DNA from 3 places in the Streptomyces sp. NPDC012466 genome. Region 1 is predicted to be linked to each of the others. Evidence: predicted binding sites of a transcription regulator. Region 1 holds the regulator's gene; each other region holds the start of a gene.
The links. Region 1 encodes HrcA, which represses chaperone genes, less so after heat shock. Its sites were predicted from a motif close to TTNGCACTCNGNNNNNCNGAGTGCNAA; they were not measured.
Positions count from the first base shown of each region.

Region 2: groES (co-chaperone GroES) is a predicted target of HrcA. The motif match lies at 1,080-1,106, and genes of this name have one in related genera.
Region 3: groL (chaperonin GroEL) is a predicted target of HrcA. The motif match lies at 1,080-1,106, and genes of this name have one in related genera.

Region 1 covers NZ_JBIBEQ010000002.1:472,029-474,291, reverse strand. The annotation lists gene ACFY9E_RS09675 (MBL fold metallo-hydrolase) at 4-735, opposite strand; gene hrcA (heat-inducible transcriptional repressor HrcA) at 906-1,922, shown strand; gene dnaJ (molecular chaperone DnaJ) at 1,922-2,263, shown strand, end outside.
Region 2 covers NZ_JBIBEQ010000007.1:121,962-124,224, forward strand. The annotation lists gene ACFY9E_RS25455 (polysaccharide deacetylase family protein) at 1-293, shown strand, start outside; gene ACFY9E_RS25460 (polysaccharide deacetylase family protein) at 290-1,036, shown strand; gene groES (co-chaperone GroES) at 1,206-1,514, shown strand; gene groL (chaperonin GroEL) at 1,630-2,263, shown strand, end outside.
Region 3 covers NZ_JBIBEQ010000006.1:432,626-434,888, reverse strand. The annotation lists gene ACFY9E_RS24040 (MoaD/ThiS family protein) at 1-250, shown strand, start outside; gene ACFY9E_RS24035 (cold-shock protein) at 697-900, shown strand; gene groL (chaperonin GroEL) at 1,233-2,263, shown strand, end outside.

The DNA of each region.
Region 1 (2,263 bases):
CGATCACCGCGACACGCCGAAACGCGCCGCCAGCGCGTCGCGCTGCGCCCGCACGAACGCCGCGTCGACCACCGCTCCGTGACCGGGTACGTACAGCGCGTCCTCGCCGCCCAGGCCGAGCAGCCGGTCCAGGGCGGCCGGCCAGTGCGACGGCACCGCGTCGGGACCCGCCTGGGGATCGCCTGACTCCTCGACCAGGTCGCCGCAGAACACCACCTCCGGATCTCCCGGCACCAGCACCGCCAGGTCGTGCGCGGTGTGCCCCGGGCCCACGTTCGCCAGCAGCACCTGCCGGCCGCCGCCCAGATCGAGGGTCCACTCGCCGGAGACCAGATGGCCGGGCGGGGCCAGCCGCTCCGCCGCCTCCCCGGCCGTGGACGCCGCCAGGCCGTTGCGCACCGCGTCCGCGCGCAGGTCCTCCCGGTCCCGCACCCGCGTCAGCACCCCTTCCACGCCCACCGCGCCGAACACCTCGGTGTCCGTGAACGCCGCCGCCCCGAAGACATGGTCGAAATGGGGATGGGTCAGCGCGAGATGCGTCACACGGTGACCCGCGGCCGCCCGCGCCTGAGCCCGCAACTTCGCGCCCTCGGCGAGGCTCGACCCCGCGTCGATCATGAGGGCCGCGCCCTCGCCGACCACCAGCCCCGCCGTGCAGTCCCATACCGGCAGCCGGCACCGCCCCACCCCGGCGGCCACGCGCTCCCATCCGAGGTCTTCCCAAGTCACCGTCATACGGCGACGCTAGCGGTGCACCCCGCCCGGGGCACGGCGCCGCACGACCAGCCTTGCCGGGGGTGCACCCCACCGCCGTACACTGGGCCGGGGAATGCTGGCACTCGCACGCGCAGAGTGCCAGGCCGGACCGGCAGGACAGCAGACGGAGACATCTGGAGGTGTGCGCGATGCTCAGTGAACGCAGGCTTCAGGTGCTGCGCGCCATCGTCCAGGACTACGTCGGCACCGAGGAGCCGGTGGGCTCCAAGGCCCTCACCGAGCGGCACAACCTCGGCGTCTCCCCGGCCACCGTCCGCAACGACATGGCGGCCCTCGAGGACGAGGGGTACATCGCCCAGCCGCACACCAGCGCCGGGCGCATCCCCACCGACAAGGGCTACCGGCTGTTCGTCGACAAGCTCGCCGGCGTCAAGCCGATGACCGCGCCCGAGCGGCGCGCGATCCAGAACTTCCTCGAGGGTGCCGTCGACCTCGACGACGTCGTGGCGCGCACGGTACGGCTGCTCGCGCAGCTCACGCGTCAGGTCGCCGTCGTGCAGTACCCGTCGCTGACCCGCTCGACCGTGCGGCATGTGGAGTTGCTCTCCCTGGCGCCCGCGCGGGTGATGCTCGTGCTGATCACGGACACCGGGCGGGTCGAGCAGCGGGTGGTCGACTGCCCGGCGCCCTTCGGCGAGGCCTCGCTCGCGGATCTGCGCGCGCGCCTCAACAGCCGCGTGGCGAACCGCCGTTTCGCGGATGTGCCGAGTCTGGTGGAGGATCTCCCGGAGGCGTTCGAGCACGAGGACCGGGGTACGGTCTCCTCGGTGCTCTCCGCACTCCTGGAGACGCTCGTCGAGGAGAACGAGGAGCGGCTGATGATCGGCGGCACCGCCAATCTGACCCGCTTCGGTCATGACTTCCCCCTCACGATCCGGCCGGTGCTGGAGGCGCTGGAGGAGCAGGTCGTGCTCCTCAAGCTGCTCGGCGAGGCGCAGGATCCGGGCGTGACCGTACGGATCGGTCACGAGAACGCCCACGAAGGACTCAACTCCACGTCCGTCGTGTCGGTCGGCTACGGTTCGGGCGGCGAGGCAGTCGCCAAGCTCGGCGTGGTCGGACCGACCCGCATGGACTACCCGGGAACGATGGGAGCGGTACGCGCAGTGGCACGGTACGTCGGACAGATCCTGGCGGAGTCGTAGTGGCCACGGACTACTACGCCGTACTCGGCGTGCGCCGCGACGCGTCGCAGGAAGAGATCAAGAAGGCCTTCCGGCGGCTCGCCCGCGAGCTGCACCCGGACGTCAACCCCGATCCGAAGACCCAGGAGCGGTTCAAGGAGATCAACGCCGCTTACGAGGTGCTGTCGGACCCGCAGAAGAAGCAGGTCTACGACCTCGGCGGCGACCCGCTCTCGCAGGCCGGCGGCGGCGCGGGCGGCTTCGGAGCCGGTGGCTTCGGAAACTTCTCGGACATCATGGACGCGTTCTTCGGCACGGCGTCGCAGCGCGGACCGCGCTCGCGCACCCGCCGCGGCCAGGAC
Region 2 (2,263 bases), on a different contig from region 1:
TCGGCCACCGGCCCGCCCTCTTCCGCCCACCCTTCGGCAGCTACGACCGGGCGACCCTGCGCGCCGCCAAGGCCTGCGGCATCGCCTACGCGCCCCTGTGGAACGAAGAGGTCTTCGCCGACCACTGGGAGTACCGCGAGGCGGACCGGAAGCTGCGCCCGGGCGACATCGTCCTCACGCACTTCCGGGGTCGCGACCAGTGGAAGGGCACGATGGCCGACATGGTCCGCCGCTTCCTGAACAAGGTCACGGCCCAGGGCTACGCGGTCGGGCGGCTGGAGGACTACCTGTGAGGCGGCCGGCCGCCGCCCTGCTGTGCGCCGTCCTGCTCGCCGGCTGCGCCGGGGCGGGGCAGCGGCCGGGCACCGCCGACGGGCGGGCCCGGGACCCGGCCGGTGCGGTGGGCGGCACCCGCCGGCTGCCGCCCGTCGTGGACCACGTCGCCACCCGCGACCCGGTCGTCTTCCTCACCTACGACGACGGGGCCGAACGCGACCCCCGCTTCGTCGGCCTCGTGCGCGAACGGCGGCTCCCGGTCAGCATGTTCCTCACGGACAGCGTCGTGGGACCCGGCTACGGCCACTTCGCCCGGCTGCGCGCGGTCGGCGCGTCCATCCAGAACCACACGCTCGACCACCCCGCCCTGCGCGGCCTGCCCTATGCCGGCCAGCGCGCCGAGATCTGCGGCCAGCAGCACAAACTGCGCTCCCGCTTCGGCATCAGCCCCCGCCTCTTCCGCCCGCCCTACGGCACCTACGACACGACGACCCTGCGCGCCGCGGCCGACTGCGGCATCACGGCGGTCGTCCTGTGGCGGGCGTCCCTGAACGCCGAGGGCGAACTGACGTACACCCGCGGCCGCTCCGGGCTGCGGCCCGGGGACATCGTCTCGGTCCCGTCGGGCGAGACGGCCTCCCCGACCCTGACGGAACGGACCGTGCGGCTGCTGCGGGAGATCGAGCGGAGAGGGCTGCGGGTGGGGCGGCTGGAGGACCACCTGGAGAGAACACCCGGCCGACGCGCCGCGGGCAATTAGCAGTCCGCTTGACCGAGTGCTAATCGCAGTCATAGTCTCGGGTCTGGCACTCCCCCTAGGAGAGTGCCAACACAGCGACGGGCAGGTCCGGCACCCGCGACGACGGATCCACCTGGTCGCCACCTCAGACAGTTAACCCCGTGAGATCTCCGAAGGGGGAGGTCGGATCGTGACGACCACCAGCTCCAAGGTTGCCATCAAGCCGCTCGAGGACCGCATTGTGGTCCAGCCGCTCGACGCCGAGCAGACCACCGCCTCTGGCCTGGTCATCCCGGACACCGCCAAGGAGAAGCCCCAGGAGGGCGTCGTCCTGGCCGTGGGCCCGGGCCGGTTCGAGGACGGCAACCGTCTTCCGCTCGACGTCTCCGTCGGTGACGTCGTGCTCTACAGCAAGTACGGCGGCACCGAGGTGAAGTACAACGGCGAGGAGTACCTCGTCCTCTCGGCCCGCGACGTGCTCGCGATCGTCGAGAAGTAATTCACCCCAAGCACATTGCTTTGAACTGCGCCCCTGGCCCCCGCGATCGCTATGAAGCCGGGCGCCCGGGGCGCAGTGCCGTAACCCCTGATTCCGGAAGAGGGCTCACGCTCCCATGGCGAAGATCCTGAAGTTCGACGAGGACGCCCGTCGCGCCCTCGAGCGCGGCGTCAACAAGCTTGCCGACACGGTCAAGGTGACGATCGGCCCCAAGGGCCGCAACGTCGTCATCGACAAGAAGTTCGGCGCTCCCACCATCACCAACGACGGTGTCACGATCGCCCGCGAGGTCGAGATCGAGGACCCGTACGAGAACCTCGGTGCCCAGCTGGTCAAGGAGGTGGCGACCAAGACCAACGACATCGCGGGTGACGGTACGACCACCGCGACCGTGCTCGCCCAGGCGCTCGTGCGCGAGGGCCTGAAGAACGTCGCCGCCGGTGCTTCCCCGGCCGCCCTGAAGAAGGGCATCGACGCCGCCGTCGCCGCTGTCTCCGAGGAACTGCTCGCGTCGGCCCGCCCGATCGACGAGAAGTCCGACATCGCCGCCGTCGCCGCCCTGTCCGCCCAGGACAGCCAGGTCGGCGAGCTCATCGCCGAGGCGATGGACAAGGTCGGCAAGGACGGTGTCATCACCGTCGAGGAGTCCAACACCTTCGGTCTGGAGCTGGACTTCACCGAGGGCATGGCCTTCGACAAGGGCTACCTGTCGCCGTACTTCGTGACGGACCAGGAGCGCATGGAAGCCG
Region 3 (2,263 bases), on a different contig from region 1:
CATCCTGCGCACCTACACCGGCGGTCGGGCCGAGGTCGCCGCCGAGGGGGCGAATCTCGGCGAGGTCATCGCCGATCTGGAGAAGAACCACACCGGGATCGCCGCCCGGGTGCTGGACGACCAGGGCAAGCTGCGCCGGTTCGTCAACGTGTACGTCAACGACGACGACGTGCGGTTCGAACAGGGACTGGAGACGGCGACGCCCGACGGTGCCGGGGTGTCGATCATTCCCGCCGTCGCCGGCGGCTGAACCGGTCGACCGGCCCGATTATTACCTTCGGTAACGGCCGTCACTGAGAGTTCATTGAATTGCCCCCTCCGTGAGAGAAGCGGAGGGGGCAATTCTGCGTGATTGAGCGCGGTACAGTTGGGGAACGCGCTCCTGATCCTCTGATCGGAACCCTGAATTCCTGCCGCGAGCCCGACAAGATGTAGCCAAAGTGTGCGCATCTTTTGCGGCTTTTGTTCCCTTTGTGGAGCCCGACTTGCCCTGAATTCGGGCGAATTCTCCCTACATTCCGGACCCTGCGCGTCCAGAATTCTCGTCCGATTGACCTGTTGCAGACGGCAGTTGGACAGATACATTCGGCCGCGGTCGACGCGTTCCGGCGCACGCCCCCAACCGTGGGGGGTGAGGTCTGACCCGGGTCCGCGAAGTGTGGATCTGTGCAAGGGCCAGTAATAGGGGAGTTAGGCATGGCTCAGGGCACCGTCAAGTGGTTCAACGCGGAGAAGGGGTACGGCTTCATCGCGGTCGACGGTGGTGCGGATGTTTTCGTCCACTACAGCGCGATTCAGATGGACGGCTACCGCACCCTTGAAGAGGGCCAGCGGGTCGAGTTCGAGATCTCGCAGGGCCAGAAGGGACCGCAGGCCGACATGGTTCGCGTCTCTGCCTGAACGCGCACCACGACCAACGCTCAAGCGACCGGTCTTCTCAGAAGGGCCCGTACCCCCCGGGGTGCGGGCCCTTCGGCCTGTTCGAAAGCCCTGCCGGACGGCGTTCGCGGGCGGCTGACGACCCCGCCCGATCCCCGGGAGGCGCTTGCACTCGCAGGGGTCGAGTGCTAATCATTGCGTTAGCACTCTGAAGGTGAGAGTGACAACGTAAGGACCGGGTCGGTGAGGCCCACGGACCGGATGGGGCAAGGAACCAACCGGTCGGGGCCGTCCGTCGCGGGCGCGGGCGCGGTCCGAAGTAATCACCCCCAGTCCTGGAGGGACCACTTCACATGGCCAAGATCATCGCGTTCGACGAGGAGGCGCGGCGCGGCCTCGAGCGCGGCATGAACCAGCTCGCGGACGCCGTGAAGGTGACGCTCGGCCCCAAGGGCCGCAACGTCGTCCTCGAGAAGAAGTGGGGCGCGCCCACGATCACCAACGATGGTGTGTCCATCGCCAAGGAGATCGAGCTCGAGGACCCGTACGAGAAGATCGGCGCCGAGCTGGTCAAGGAAGTCGCCAAGAAGACGGACGACGTCGCCGGTGACGGTACGACCACCGCGACCGTGCTCGCCCAGGCCCTGGTCAAGGAGGGCCTGCGCAACGTAGCCGCCGGCGCCAACCCGATGGCCCTCAAGCGCGGTATCGAGAAGGCCGTCGAGGCCGTCTCCGCCGCCCTGCTGGAGCAGGCGAAGGACGTCGAGACCAAGGAGCAGATCGCCTCCACGGCCTCCATCTCCGCCGCCGACACCCAGATCGGCGAGCTCATCGCCGAGGCCATGGACAAGGTCGGCAAGGAAGGCGTCATCACCGTCGAGGAGTCCCAGACCTTCGGTCTGGAGCTGGAGCTCACCGAGGGTATGCGCTTCGACAAGGGCTACATCTCGGCGTACTTCGCCACCGACATGGAGCGTATGGAGGCCGTCCTCGACGACCCGTACATCCTGATCGCGAACTCCAAGATCTCCAACGTCAAGGACCTGCTCCCGCTCCTGGAGAAGGTCATGCAGTCGGGCAAGCCGCTGCTGATCATCGCCGAGGACGTCGAGGGCGAGGCCCTGTCGACCCTGGTCGTCAACAAGATCCGCGGCACCTTCAAGTCCGTCGCCGTCAAGGCCCCGGGCTTCGGCGACCGCCGCAAGGCGATGCTGCAGGACATCGGCATCCTCACCGGCGGCGAGGTGATCTCCGAGGAGGTCGGCCTCAAGCTGGAGAACGCCACGATCGACCTCCTGGGCAAGGCCCGCAAGGTCGTCATCACCAAGGACGAGACCACCATCGTCGACGGTGCCGGCTCCGCCGAGCAGGTCCAGGGCCGGGT